Regions from separate parts of the Dasania marina DSM 21967 genome, predicted to be linked through region 1. Evidence: predicted binding sites of a transcription regulator. Region 1 holds the regulator's gene; the other holds the start of a gene.
The links. The regulator FliA, encoded in region 1, starts transcription of late flagellar genes. The targets are predictions, from matches to a motif close to TAAAGTTATNNNNNNNNCGGCCGATANCC.
Positions count from the first base shown of each region.

Region 2: the regulator FliA is predicted to act here: its motif matches at 5,989-6,017, upstream of B067_RS0115135 (flagellin N-terminal helical domain-containing protein).

Region 1 covers NZ_KB891585.1:576,646-584,210, forward strand. The annotation lists gene B067_RS0112275 (chemotaxis protein CheA) at 1-60, opposite strand, end outside; gene B067_RS0112280 (protein phosphatase CheZ) at 70-885, opposite strand; gene cheY (chemotaxis response regulator CheY) at 923-1,306, opposite strand; gene B067_RS0112290 (RNA polymerase sigma factor FliA) at 1,476-2,195, opposite strand; gene B067_RS0112295 (MinD/ParA family protein) at 2,236-3,060, opposite strand; gene flhF (flagellar biosynthesis GTPase FlhF) at 3,180-4,619, opposite strand; gene flhA (flagellar biosynthesis protein FlhA) at 4,670-6,787, opposite strand; gene flhB (flagellar biosynthesis protein FlhB) at 6,873-7,565, opposite strand, start outside.
Region 2 covers NZ_KB891586.1:493,586-501,150, reverse strand. The annotation lists gene flgK (flagellar hook-associated protein FlgK) at 1-986, shown strand, start outside; gene flgL (flagellar hook-associated protein FlgL) at 1,002-2,201, shown strand; gene B067_RS0115165 (hypothetical protein) at 2,196-2,510, opposite strand; gene B067_RS0115160 (hypothetical protein) at 2,521-2,739, opposite strand; gene B067_RS0115155 (hypothetical protein) at 2,852-3,166, opposite strand; gene fliD (flagellar filament capping protein FliD) at 3,172-4,548, opposite strand; gene B067_RS20650 (flagellar protein FlaG) at 4,647-5,060, opposite strand; gene B067_RS0115135 (flagellin N-terminal helical domain-containing protein) at 5,125-5,922, opposite strand; gene B067_RS0115130 (flagellin N-terminal helical domain-containing protein) at 6,258-7,055, opposite strand; gene fliS (flagellar export chaperone FliS) at 7,403-7,565, shown strand, end outside.

The DNA.
Region 1 (7,565 bases):
AATTATCTCGCCGGCTTCGACCAAAAAGTCCTGCAATATTTCGTCGTCTTCACCGAACATCCAATACTCCTAAAAGCCTAGGCTTGATAGCAGGTCATCAACATCATCTTGCCCCGACACCACATCATCACGCGTATCTGCATGAATTTGTGGCCCTTCGGCACCAGAGTCTAAGCCTTGTTTTTTTTTGTTGGGCTTAGCGGCAGGGTCTTTAACTATGCCGGTTAACTCTTCGATTTGACCTGCTACACGCATTAATTCAACTAAGCGATCTTCAACATCTTGTACCAGCGCTATCACCTTGGTGATGACCTGGCCGGTTAAATCTTGAAAATCCTGCGCCAATAAAATTTCATTGAACTTTTGGCCGAGTAAGGCATTGCCATCGATAGACTGCACTAAAAAGCCGTCTATACGTTCGGACAATAACTTAAACTCATCCACATCCATTTCGCGGCGCAATAAGCGCCCCCAGTCGGCTTGCAGCTGTTTGGCCGCTACACCTTGGGCTGTGGCGATGGGTATGCCTTCTTCAACCATGTCCATGGTCTTATCGGCAGAAGTTTGAGTAAGATTAATAACATAATCTAAACGATCTTTGGCGTTGGCCATTTGCGACTCATTATTCGCCGCATCACCGCCCGCTTTGCCGGGGTCAAGGTCAAAGTTGACTATCGCATCGTGTAAACCACGGGTTAGTTTACCCACCTCTTTGTAGAGGGTGTTATCACGCAACTCATTGAGATCTTGGATGACGTTATTGGCAGCAACATAATCGCGCTCTTCCAAGCTACTCATGAGAATGCCGGCTCGCTCTTTCAGCGACTCCCATACATCATCACTAGTGCCGGCCTTAGCCTGAGCAGAGTTATTGTTATCGTCCATGTAAAGCTATGCCTATCCCGAAGGGATCTGAGGGTGACTAACCGACGCGTTCAAAAATCTTTTCGATTTTTTCTTTTAGCACCGCTGCGGTAAAAGGCTTCACAACATAACCATTCACGCCGGCCTGTGCGGCCTCGACGATTTGGTCACGCTTAGCCTCTGCTGTCACCATCAAAATAGGCATGTCTTTTAAACGTGCATCTGCACGCACGGCCTTGAGTAGTTCTATACCGGTCATGCCAGGCATGTTCCAGTCAGTAACTAAAAAGTCAAAACTGCCATTTTGTAACATGGGCAAGGCTGTCTGACCATCATCAGCTTCTGATGTATTGGTAAAGCCCAGATCACGCAACAAGTTTTTAATGATACGCCTCATTGTTGAAAAATCGTCAACAACCAGAATCTTCATATCTTTATTCAAAGCCACCTCCAAACATATCATTACCCGCTTTGCGTTCGGTAAAATTATAATGTATCCAGTCTAGCCCCTGATTAGGGCGTAGCCAGTTTTTCTAACAAAAACAACGAATTAATCCTATTAAACCACAATACGTCAAGCTATGTATTAGCAACTGCCGTGGTTTGTTGCCTTAATAGGTATCTCGCTGCCAAGCCGACATACGGGTACGTAAACGCATCGCAGCCTGGCTGTGTATTTGGCTGACTCTGGACTCACTAACGCCCAGCACCAAACCAATTTCTTTGAGATTAAGTTCTTCATCGTAATACAATGACAGCACCATACGCTCACGCTCAGGTAACTGCGCTATACATGCCGCTAGACTTTCCCTTAGCGCTTGGCTTTCTATGCCATCTAGTGGATTTTCTGCATCACTAGGCAACTGCTCCTCGGGTTTGTCGTCACCGCTAACCAGCTCATCATAACTAAATAATTTGCTGGATGCAGAGTCTCTTGTAATTTTATAGTAATTTTCTAGGGGAATATTAAGCTCGTCGGCTACTTCTTGATCACTGGCATCTCTACCTGTGCGGTTTTCAACCGCTCGCATACCCTCGGATACCATCCTGGCATTACGATGCACTGAGCGCGGCGCCCAATCACCACGTCTAACATCATCTATCATTGAGCCACGTATACGTATGCCGGCGTAGGTTTCAAAGCTAGCACCTTTAGTGGTGTCGTAATTACGCGAGGCTTCCAGCAGGCCGACTAAACCCGCCTGAATTAAATCGTCTACCTGCACACTGGCGGGCATGCGGGCGAGCATATGGTGGGCAATACGTTTCACCAGCGGCGCGTGTCTCTCTACCACTTCATCTTGCGAAATACTTTCAACGTCGCTATACATCGATAATCTACTCGCTACAACCATTGGTTATTTCTCACCGCTACGATTCTGCCGAACCGTGTACTAGGCGCTCTACAAAAAACTCTAGGTGGCCGCGAGGGGTTGATGGCAAGGGCCATAAATCCACTTTTTCGGCCAACTGTTTAAACGCTATACCGGCTTTACTGCGAGGGGCAATATCCACTACCGCCCGCTGCCTTTGTACCGCTTTACGCACGGTTTCATCAAAGGGAATCTGACCTACATATTGCAGCGATACATCTAAAAAGCGTTCGGCCACGTGGGTAAGCTTATTAAATAAATTACGGCCCTCTTGGGCGGTGCGCGTCATATTGGCAACCACTCTAAAACGATCCACGCCATACTCACGATTTAGTAATTTAATCAGTGCGTAGGCATCGGTAATGGATGAAGGCTCGTCACAAACCACTACCAGTATTTCTTGTGAGGCGCGTACGAAGCTCACTACCGAATCAGAAATGCCGGCGGCGGTATCTATCACTAACACATCTATTTGGTGGCTAATTTCACTAAAGGCATGAATTAAGCCGGCATGTTCCATAGTGCCCAACATGGTCATTTTTTGGGTGCCGGAAGAAGCGGGAATAATACGTATACCACCCGGGCCAGTGAGCATTATATCGATTAAGGAACACTCCCCCGCCAACACATCTTCTAAGTTGCGCTTGGGGGTTAAACCCAATAGCACATCGATGTTGGCCAAACCCAAATCAGCATCCAATAGCGCAACGCGGCGCCCCATATTCGCCAAACTGACACTGAGGTTTATAGAGACATTGGATTTACCCACCCCGCCTTTACCCCCGGTTACTGCAATCACTTGTACTGGATGCGAACTACTCATGCTAGCGCTGACTCCTCGCTGCTATTATTTGAATGGCAATATTGCTTGGCATTCTACACTAACTATTCTGAATACCTAGCGATACACCGGGTATCACTAGGCTATTACGCTTATTCGGTTTAACTGATTAAGGCCTGTAACTCGACACTCATATCATCATCATCAACCTGCTGGTCTTTGGCCAACGCTATAGCCTCCCTAACAATAGTAGTCGACTCGGCAATGGCAATATCCTCGGGGATATTTTGGCCGTGGGTGCTATAGGCTACCGGTAGATTTTTTTCTACCGCCAAGCTAATACACTCCCCTAAGCTGGCGGTTTCATCCAGCTTGGTCAATATGCAGGCGGTTAAATTATCGGTTTTGTAATGATGATAAGCCGCTCGCAATACCTGCGGCTGACTGGTGGTAGGCAGCACCAGTATGGTTTTAACTTTAGCAGCCAATTCATTAATCGCCTGCGCCTGCTTAATTAAGCGTTGATCTTGATGGGTAAGCCCGGCGGTATCCACCAACACCCACTGCTTATGACGCAAGCCGTGCAGCACTCTGTCCAAGGGGTTATTTTTATCCACCACTTTTACCGGCACATTTAAAATGCGGCCCAGCGTGCGCAGCTGTTCATGGGCGGCAATACGGAAAGTGTCGGTAGTCACTAGGGCTAGGCTGTCAGCGCCATGTGCCATCACATGCCTGGCCGCTAACTTGCCTATCGTGGTGGTTTTACCGGCGCCGGTAGGCCCGACAAACACAAACACGCCCTGCTGGTTAATTAAATCTTCACCTACCACCGGTAATTGGTGGCTTAAGCGCCGCATTAATTGCATCCACACCGGTTTCTGGGCACTTAAAGCTGTAGGCCCTTCTAGTGACTGCCCATCTAGCAATTGATTAGCCACCTTAGCGGCTAGACCCATGCGCTTTAAACGTCGCCATAGGCCAGCCTTTTCAGGCTCGCTACTCGCAAACTGGCCCCAGGCCATAGAGGAGAGTTGCTGCTCTAATAACTGACGCATGGATTGTAGCTCTGAGCGCATTTGCAATACTTGCGGATCTTCGGTGTTGGCTGGCTGCTGCGACTTCGTGTACTCCTGCACCGCTGCCGCAACGGCCTCTTGTATGGCCTGTTTGTTTTGTTCAGCCTGCTGCGTTTGGCTGGCTGCAGAGATGGCTGTAGGGCTGTCTGCATTAGCAGCAGGGCTTAACTCTGGCGTAAAGCCCTGCTGCTGCATGGCTTCAACAAATTGATGCTGCTCATTCTTACCCAGTGTTGCTGCCAGTGCCGACGCCCGTTGGCGCGCCTGGTTTTGCATTCTGTCCACTTCTCTTTCTAGCTTGCTGGTCTGCTTTTTCTGTACTTTTTTGGTGGCTGCATGTGGCTGCATATCGGAGGGGTAAACACCGTTATCTTCAATTTCAGGCCGGTCTATGGCCGTCATTAATTCAACGCCTTCGGCGACCCGCTTATTCGACAGAATAACCGCATCGGGGCCCACTTCTTCCCTGACCATTTTTAAGGCCTGGCTCATGCTGGGAGCTACGAATCGTTTTAATTGCATCACGGTACCTACTTATTTAGTCAGCTTGCTGCTTATCAACCTATCGTGCCTCACCCTATGGTGCTTTCAATAGTGACCTGCTTGTCATCAGGTATCTCTGCGTAAGACAACACCTGCATATCGGCGGCGCTATAGCGTATAAACTTCGCCATCACCGCTCGCAGTGGTGCAGAAACCAGTAACACCGATGGCTTACCTGCCATTTCTTGTTGCTGCGCTGATTCCTGAAGAGCCTGTTGCAAGCGCTCCGCCAGCCCCGGCTCTAAAACAATGTCATCGCCGTTACCGGCTTGCTGGGACTGCTGTAAAGACTTAAGCAATAACTGTTCCATTGCTGGATCTAATGCAATAACAGGCAATAAACCGTCCCTACCGTAGATGGCCTGTACGATCACGCGGCGCAACGCCACCCTAGCCGAGGCGGTTAAGGCGGCAGAATCTTGACTCTGGCTACCGCTGGCCGCCAAGGCTTCGGCGATAGTGCGCAGGTCGCGGATGGGCACCTGTTCAGCTAGCAAGTTTTTCAGCACGGTAAGCAGCATATTCAAGGGCACTACACTGGGCAGTTCCTCAGCTAACTTAGGAGAGTTCTTGGCCAGCTTATCCAGCATCTGCTGCACTTCATCGTGGCCCAGTAACTCATGGGTGTGCTTTTGTAATAATTGGTTGATATGGGTGGCCACCACGGTGCTGGCATCCACCACCGTGTAGCCTAGCGTTTGCGCCTGATCTTTAGAGGCCGGGTCTATCCACACCGCCTCTAAGCCAAAAGCTGGATCGGTGGTGGGTACGCCATCTAGTTTGCCGAATACCTGGCCAGGATTAATAGCCAAGTCTCTATCGGGATAAATCTCGGCTTCACCGGCGGTAACCCCCAACAAAGTTATGCGGTAGGCATTGGGCAACAGCTCTAAATTATCCCGTATATGCACCGAGGGGATTAAGAAACCCACCTCTTGCGAGAGCTTTTTACGTATGCCTTTAATACGATTAAGTAACTCGCCGCCCTGGGATTTATCCACCAGCGGTATCAGCCTATAGCCCACTTCTAGGCCTATGGCATCGACGGGATGGACGTCATCCCAACCCAGTTCGGGTAGCTCTGCGGCCTGCTTGGCGGCCACCTCTTGCTGCTCTAACTGACCGCGTTCGACTTGCTGTGCTTGCTCTATTTTTTCGTCGCCATTTTTATTAATATACCAAGCCATACCTCCCGCCATTGCCGCCAAGGTTAAAAAGGCAAAGTGCGGCATACCGGGAATTAAACCCATAAACGCCAGAATCACCGCCGCCACACTTAAGGCCTTGGGGGATTCGAACATTTGGCTCATCACCTGCTCGCCCATATCCTTAGAGCTATTCACCCGCGTCACCATAATAGCCGCAGTAGTTGAAAGTAATAACGAGGGGATTTGCGCCACTAAGCCATCACCGATAGTGAGTAGCGAGTACACTTGCATGGCCTGACCAAACTCTAGGTCATGCTGCACCATACCTATGCCTAGGCCACCCAATATATTAATGGCGAGGATTAACATGCCCGCCACCGCATCACCGCGTACAAATTTGCTGGCACCGTCCATAGAACCGTAAAAATCAGCTTCACCGCCTACTTCTTCACGGCGGGTACGGGCTTCATCTTGGGTAATAAGGCCTGAGTTTAAATCAGCATCGATGGCCATTTGCTTACCGGGCATAGCATCCAAGGTAAAGCGCGCGCTCACCTCCGAAATACGGCCGGCACCTTTGGTTACCACCACAAAGTTAATAATCATGAGGATTAAAAACACCACTAAACCCACGGCGTAATTGCCCCCTATCACCACCTCACCAAAGGACTGAATCACCTTACCGGCGGCATCACCGCCCTTATGCCCTTCTAACAACACAACGCGAGTAGAGGCCACGTTTAAGGCTAAACGCAGCAAGGTAGCAATTAACAAAATGGTGGGGAATACCGCGAAGTCCAGCGGTCTCAGGGCGTAAGCTGCGACCAGCAACACGACGATGGCCAAGGCAATATTAAAAGAGAACAGCACGTCTAATAAAAACGGCGGCACCGGCAATATCATCATGCCCAATAAAGCCAACAACAATATCGGTGCACCTAGATTGCTTTGCAATATAACCTGCAGGGGAGTACGACGTGTTGCGGTAGTAACGGCCATAAGGGTTTTGGGCTCTTAACAATAGCGCCAGTTTTCTGGCAAAAAGTGGGTAATAAGGCTAATAGAGCAAGAAGCTTTCCAGTTTTTAGTTTTCCGGCGTATCGGGCCTAATTATTTTCCCATCCACCCCATAACTCACGTCATTAGGCACCTCTACATCCGCCATAGGTTTAGGCTTGACCCCCTCACCCTTGCGATGCGCCTTAAGCTGAAACACATAGGCCAGTACTTGCGCTACCGCCAGATATAACTGGCTGGGAATCTCTTCATCCAAATCAGTAGTGAAGTAAATGGCCCTAGCCAATGGCGGCGCGGCCATCATCATCACGTTGTGGGCAACGGCAATTTCGCGTATTTTTAACGCAATTTGGTCGGTACCCTTGGCTACCACTACCGGTGCACCGCTACCTTCTAAGTCATACCTAAGCGCTACCGAAAAGTGCTCAGGGTTGGTGATAACCACATCAGCGTTAGGCACTTCCGCCATCATACGACGCTGTGCTATCTCCCTTTGCATCTGTCTTATTCTACCCTTCACTTCCGGCTTACCCTCGGAGTCTTTCATTTCATCCTTGACTTCCTGTAGGGTCATTTTTAATTTTTTCTTATGGGAATACAGTTGATAAGGCACATCAAAGATAGCGATAAAAATCGTGGTTGCACTGATAGTCAGCACCGCATAGGACACCACCGCTATCGCATGCGGCACCGCCTCTTGTACCGAAGAAACCCCTAAGTTTAATAATTCGCCCTGAAAATAATTCAGCACCAGCATGGT
Region 2 (7,565 bases), on a different contig from region 1:
ATATATTTACCGATATTAATACCAGCGCGCTAACTCAAAGCCGTGTTATTGCAGATACCGCAAATACTGGGTCAGCGGCATTAGCGCTGTCTATTAGTGATATCAATCAATTGACTACCAGCGATTATTTTATTGATTTCAGTGGTACCGGTTCTACCTATCAAATAGTGCGCGAGTCTGATAAGGCGGTAGTGAGTTCGGGTGTTATAGGCGCCTTTCCCGCTACCATTAATGTTGATGGTTTTGATCTTGCTATCGCCACTAGCCCTAATGCCGGTGATAAATATTATTTAAACCCAACCAAAACAGCCGCGCAGGATATCGCTTTAGAAATTACTAGGCCGCAAGAGTTTGCCTATGCCTCACCGATAGTGACGGGTGCTAGTTTAGGTAATACCGGTACAGGGCTAATATCAGGTGGTACGGTATTGTCGGTAACCGGTGCAGCTATGGCTGATATTACCACGCCAGTGACTTTTGTGTTCACCTCAGCCACTAGCTATAACGTCATTAATAGCGCTAGCAAAGCGGTTATTAGCAGTGGTAATGCCTTTGTGCCCAATACGGTTAATACTTATACCTCGCCAAATGCTGCTTATAGTGTCGAGTTAAAGGGTGCGCCAGCACTGGGTGATGAGTTTACCGTAGACTATAATGTTAACGGCGTGTCCGATAATAGAAATGGCGTTGCCTTAGGTGGCTTGCGCTTAGCCAGTGGTTTAGATAACGGCACCTTGAATTTTGAAGATGCCTACGGCCGTTTGTTAGAAGAGCTGGGCGCAAAAACAGCGCAGCTGAGAATTAGCCGTGATGCCTCCGAGTCGCTGTTAATGCAGTCGCAAAAAAGTCGCGATGGTGTTTCTGGCGTTAACCTCGATGAAGAGGCTGCCAACTTAATTAAGTTTGAACAAGCTTACAATGCATCGGCACGTATAATTACTGTAGCGCAGCAAATATTTGATACGCTGCTAGCCGCCTTTCGATAGCCGAGGAGTCATATTATGAGGCTTTCATTTTTACAAGGTTTTACCCAAAGCTTAAACAGTATGCTACGCATACAGGAACAGAGCTTTAATACCCAAAATCAGATATCTACTGGTAAGCGTATTTCTACGCCCGCTGATGACCCCGTAGGTGCAGCCAGGATGATACAGCTGGATCAAGAGCAATCGCAGTTAGAGCAGTTTAAAAAGAACATTAATTTCGCTGAAAGTCGCTTAGAGATAGAAGAAGTGCGGCTATCTAGTGTTAATGATTTATTGGTAAGGGTGAAAGAGCTAACGTTACAAGCGGCTAATGGCACCAATGCCTTTCCGCAGCGTCAGGCACTCGCGGCCGAAATAAAAACGCGTATGGAAGAATTGGTTTCTATCGCCAACAGTCAGGATGCTAACGGAGAATATATTTTTTCTGGCTTTCAGGGGGGGACTATTCCCTTTGTGCAGGACTCTGCGGGTGAATATGTTTATCAGGGTGACGAAGGGCAGCGTCAAATCACTGTGGCTAATGGGACAAAAGTACCTATTAGCGATAGTGGCTACCGTATTTTTGAAAATATAAATTCGTCCCAGAATACCTTCTTTACGGATACTAATAGCGCTGCTGCGGTAGTGTCATCTCAGCGGGTCGTTAATCAAACTACTTATGATGCAAGTTATCCGTTAGATTATGAAATCACCTTTACCGGGCCTGCAACGTTTGATGTTAATGATGAAAATGGTGTGCCTCTATTAGTGGGGCAGGCGTATACGTCAGGGGCGCCCATAACATTCAATGGCGTAGAGATTACTATTTCAGGCACTCCGGCTGCAGGTGATGATTTTTATATAGAATCTTCAGGTAAGCAAAGCATGATTGCCACCTTGGCTAAGCTGGCTGAGGGGTTAAATACTTTAACGGATTCTACCGCCGATAAAATAGCGCTGGATCAGTTGGTTAGCGATTCATTAATAAATATTAAAAACTCTGAAGATAGTGTTGCGCAAGTGTTGGCGGAGGTTGGCGCACGCTTAAATACCGTTGAAAGTGTGCGTAACTTGCATGAAGGTATAGGGATTTTGAATGAGGGGTTATTGTCCGAAATAAGAGATCTAGATTATGCGGAAGCTATTAGTCGCTTGAGTCAAGAAACGTTTGTTCTAGAGGCGGCGCAGAAAACTTTTAGTCGAGTTAACTCTTTATCGTTATTTAATTTTTTATAGTGATGAGTGTATAAGTGTTAAGCTTTTTTTTACGGCATATTTCCTTAATTTTTCTATATCATTGTCTGTTTTAAGGTGGTCGTTTAATAAAGATCGGTAAAAATATGATGTTGCAGGGCTGACGGGGTGAGTCTGGAAGTGTTTGTTGATAATCTCGTTTCTTGATCGGTATATTTTTAGTGTTTCCTTCCACTCTTGTTTTTGTGCTGAATCGAGCAGCAGGGCTTCTATCTTTTTTATATCCTTCCAGCTGTCGTGTATGTCGCTGCTAACTGAGGCGTTTTTGCTACTGCTGGCTGATAGTGACATTAAGATAACTCTATCTTGAGTGGCGATCTGAAACAACAATACTTATGTACTTTTGTTTTTCAGAGTAGATGAAGTTCAGATTTCTTTGTATGTTTTGTATATGCCTGTTCAAAGAAAATATTTCGTCTTTTTTATCTATTTTTGCATTAAGGGCAGCGCTATCTATCAACACATTTCTGTTTGATAACTGTGTTGTTTTTGAGCTTTGCTTTGGGGGATTGCTGTTCATGGGGTCTACTCTCTCTAGATGGTAGCGTTGCTATCTAGATATCAATACGTTGGCTAAATAATATATCGGCCGTTAGGGTATTTTCTTTAATGGAGTAGGTGGTGAATCGTGTTTAAACACTATCGATGTCGTGGTAAGTTTTTGTGGCGGCACGGCTTTTTTTGATTTTTTTAAGTTGCTCTATCAGAGAGGTTTTTATTGCCGTGCTGGCATCAATCAAACTCTGATTGTTGTTTTCAAATCGTTCTATTTCTATTTTTAGTTGATTGTCAGCTGTCTGACTTAGTTCGTCTATATGAAGGCTTTGCATGGTTGCAAGGCGCTTGTCGGCTGTTTTTTGTGCTTTTTCTGAATCACCTTCAGCTAAGGCTTTAAAAATATTGTCGCCCAGTTTGTTAATGGTTTGTAGTTTTTTGAGTGTATTCATATTACTTATGATGAGGATCTAGTGAAGCCCGGTAGGTTGGCTAGTTGCTGGGTTAAAAAGCTCCCTGTAGAGTTCAAAGAGGCAACCAAACCATCCATTGCGATAAACTGAGCGGTTAGACGCGCTTCAAGTTTGCCTATGCGGTATTCCAACTTATCCCTAGACTCGCCAATTAGCGATAGGCGAGTATTTAGCGAATCGCGTTTGGTATCAAGCAAGCCTGCAAACTTGGTATATTCTTCTAGTACGGTATCTAATCTAGCAGTTATGCCATCTGTGGCGGTGAATACAGTAGAGACCGAAGCAAAATTTGCATTTAAAGCCGTTTTTAAATCATCCTGGTCCAGTTCTAATAAGCCGACATTATTTGTGGTAATACCTATGGCCGATAAAGAATTATAGCTGGATGTTGATGAGGCTACGCTATTGGAAACTATGCTGGTAATTTGTGATTTTATGCTGCGGATGGTGGAGTCACTAAAGAGTGGCCCAGGGTTACCGTCGTTATAAGAGCTTACCGTATTAAATGTGCTTTGTAGTTTGTTATAGGCATCAACAAAACCCTGTACATTTTCAACAATACCCGTTTGATCTGGGGTCGTAGATATGGTGGTGGTGCCAACGGCTTTGGCGGTAATTTCTATGCCGCTAATAGCCCCTGAAATAGTATTGGATGCACTGGTAAATTGATTGCTGGGGTCATCTATTTGGATAACAGCGTCATCAGCGGCTTTAATTTGGGTTAAATTGGCTGAGTCTAAGGCGCTAAGACTGGGGTCGGCGGTAAGCGTTAGCGCATTACTGGTGCCGGTGTCGTTGGCGGTGATTTGTAATTTACTTAGGGTGCCACCGACGCCGTCGTCTATATTGATAATTGTGGCGGTAACGCCAAAGTTATCTGCAGCATTATTTATCGCGTCGCGCACTTGGTTTAACGTGTTATCTCCGCCACCAGCAAAGCTTAGTGCAAAGCTGTCACCGTCGGCATTGGCGAGAGTTAGATTGCCTGTGCCTACTTCGGTGGTGTCTGAGTCGGCAAAACCGGCAGTGCTGAGCTTGTGTGCTGCGGCCAGTTTGATGACGGTAATATCAAAACTGCCTGCTTTGGCAAAGCTATTAGAGGTAAAGCTTGCTGTATTTTCGTTGCTAGAGTTATTGGCGTAAATAACAAAATCATCGGGATCAGTAAGTTTAGCCAGGCTGTCTTGGAAAGTGGCGATGTCACTTTTTAAAGTGCCTACCGCGGATATTTGGCTATTTAGCTCACTTTCTCTTGCGTCTAATAATGATTCTGGGCCTAGTTTTTCTGCTTCGACAAGTTGTGAAACCAAGCTGAGTATATCTATACCTGAACCGACACCTGAGGCGCTGATAGAAGCCATGGACTAACCTCACAAGAGTAATAAAACGTTAAGCTGGGATATTAAGCGAAATAGATCATGGTAGCGATTTTACCCGCTTAATATGCCAGTGACTACGACTAAGCTTTGATGTCGTCAAATAAAAGGCTATTGACTTCTTTGAGACGATGATAAATGTTGAGCATTTCCTCGGAGGGGATTTGCCTAATAGTTTCATCGGTAGATTGATCAATAACTTTAATGATAAATCCACCACGATCTTCATCAATACTGAAGTTTAGGCCTTTTTGAATCTGCTCTACGGCTAAATTCATTTTTTTAAGAACTTCTTCAACTTGAGCTTTGTCTTGGGGGTTGATAACCCCATTAACCGCTCTGTACTCTTCATTTTTTGCTACAGAAGAGCTGTTAGCGTTTGCAACGGCAACAGAGCCCTCTTTTACCACGTTGGGTGGTGAAGAAGGCTCCGAGGAAGTACTTACTTGAATGCTGCCTGAGAGCCTGTCTGACAAATTAGATATACTGGTTGTCATAATGCTGCTCACCTTATTTTTATCGGGTCCGGTGTTATCCTACACCAGACCAGAAGGTTTTACCCTATTGTAGTAGCGACAATACGCCCTGGGGTATAGCGTTAGCCTGAGACAGCACTGAGGTACCAGCTTGTTGCAGGATTTGCGCGCGTGTCAAGTTAGCTGTTTCTACGGCAAAGTCGGCATCACGTATACGTGAGCGAGCTGCTGAAGCGTTTTCTATAATACTACGACCATTAGAGATAGTAGATTCTAGACGGTTTTGTATCGCACCTAAGTTACCACGCTTGGTATCTATGGCGGTAATTGCCGTAGTTAATGTACCAAGTGCCGCACTGGCGCCAGCTGCTGTAGCGATGGTGCCGCCATTGGCAGTTACGGTGCCTATGGTAAAGCTAATGGTTTCGCCTGCTTTATCACCTACCTGTAAGGCAGTTGCTGTAGCGGTGAATACATCGGTGTTACCAAAGCGTGTTTGCCCAGCTATACGAGTGACTTCGCTGTTAAGCGCAGTGTACTCAGCATTTAGAGCGGTTCTTTCGCTGGTGCTGTTGGTGCCGTTAGCAGATTGTACCGCTAGCTCACGCATGCGCTGGTAAATATTACCTACTTCGTCTAACGCGCCCTCAGCTATCTGCGCAAACGATATACCATCACTGGCATTACGTGTAGCAACAGTCATACCGCGGATTTGTGAGGTTAATTGGTTTGAGATTTGCAGGCCTGCCGCATCATCTTTTGCGCTGTTAATACGCAATCCAGAAGATAGACGCTGCAACGAGGTTGCTAAGCTGTTACCACTTTTGTTCAGGTTACGTTGCGCGTTAAGAGACGCAAGGTTGGTTGATACGACTTGTGCCATGATGGTCACTCCTAATATGCTTGTCTTTTATCACCCGAAGGTGAAACTTTCTCTCTCGTACGCATATCTTATCGGCCGTATTGAGGCTTGCTTTAGACTTTATTTGGGTTTTTCTTGCTGGAGGGTGAATAAAAGCTTTTAACTTATTGTTTTTTATCGTTTTTATTTTTTCAAGAAAGAGAGGGAGTTGCGCTTTTCGGAAGCTTTATCTGCATCTATAAAGAGAGGCTATATAGAAGGCTATAAAGGGAGGTAAAAAGATAAAAGCCGAGCTGGCGTGATTGCCAGCTCGGCTTTATAGGTATGCGTTGTCAACTCTCTACGTGACTACGCCACTATTGTAGTAGTGAAAGCACCCCTTGAGGTATCTGATTGGCCTGGGTGAGCATTGCGGTTCCTGCCTGTTGCAGTATCTGTGCTCGAGTTAAGTTGGCGGTTTCAACAGCAAAGTCGGCATCACGAATACGTGAGCGTGCAGCGGAGGCATTTTCTATAATGCTTCTGCTGTTTGCAATCGTCGATTCTAGGCGGTTTTGAATGGCGCCTAAGGTGCCTCGCTTAGCATCTATACCTGTTATGGAGGTTGTTAATGTGCCTAAGGCTGCGCTGGCGCCAGCGGCAGTAGCTATGGCGCCACCGTTGGCGGTGACAGTGCCTATAGTAAAGCTAATAGTCTCGCCTGCTTTGTCACCCACTTGTAGTGCTGTAGCTGTGCCAGTAAATACAGTGGTGTTGCCAAAGCGGGTTTGGGCGGCGATGCGAGTGACTTCTGCATTGAGTGAAGTATATTCGGAGTTTAATGCGGTTCTTTCGCTGGTGCTGTTGGTGCCGTTGGCAGATTGCACTGCAAGTTCACGCATGCGCTGGTAAATGTTACCAATTTCGTCTAATGCGCCTTCAGCGATTTGTGCATACGAGATGCCGTCGCTAGCGTTGCGCGCCGCTACAGTAGTGCCGCGGATTTGCGATGTTAGCTGGTTGGAAATTTGTAAACCTGCGGCATCGTCTTTAGCGCTGTTAATACGGAGGCCAGAAGACAAGCGCTGCAGTGATGTTGCTAGGCTGCTGCCGCTTTTTGAAAGATTACGCTGCGCATTAATCGATGCGAGGTTTGTTGCTACGACCTGTGACATGACGGTCACTCCTAAAATAAATTTACTTTATGTCCTCAGGCTACTCTAAGGCTTGAGGTGTGTTTCCGGCTCGAAATAGTTAACGGCAGGAGTGAAAATGGCTTTAGGTAAATTGTGTGAAAAAATAGTTTTAAAGCAATTTAATCAATTAAGCTATTGATTTATATATAGTTATTTTTTAATTAAAAACTATATTTTTCTATCTTTACCGTTATTTTGAAAAAAATAATGTGTGCGGTAATAATTTTTTTCGTTTTTAGTTAATGAATATAAAGTAATAGCCGCTATAGTTAGTGGGGATGAATTAGTCCTTTTGTTTTACGTGAATTATTTAGGATGTTTTGCACATGTCTTTACAAAAAGCGCTTAATCAATATCAGCAGATTAATGCACATGAGGCAATAAGTGGGGCCTCACCTCATCGCCTAATTCAAATGTTGATGGAAGGTGTTGTAGAACGTATAGCTGTCGCCAAGGGTGCCATGCAGCGTGGCGATATTGCCCAGAAAG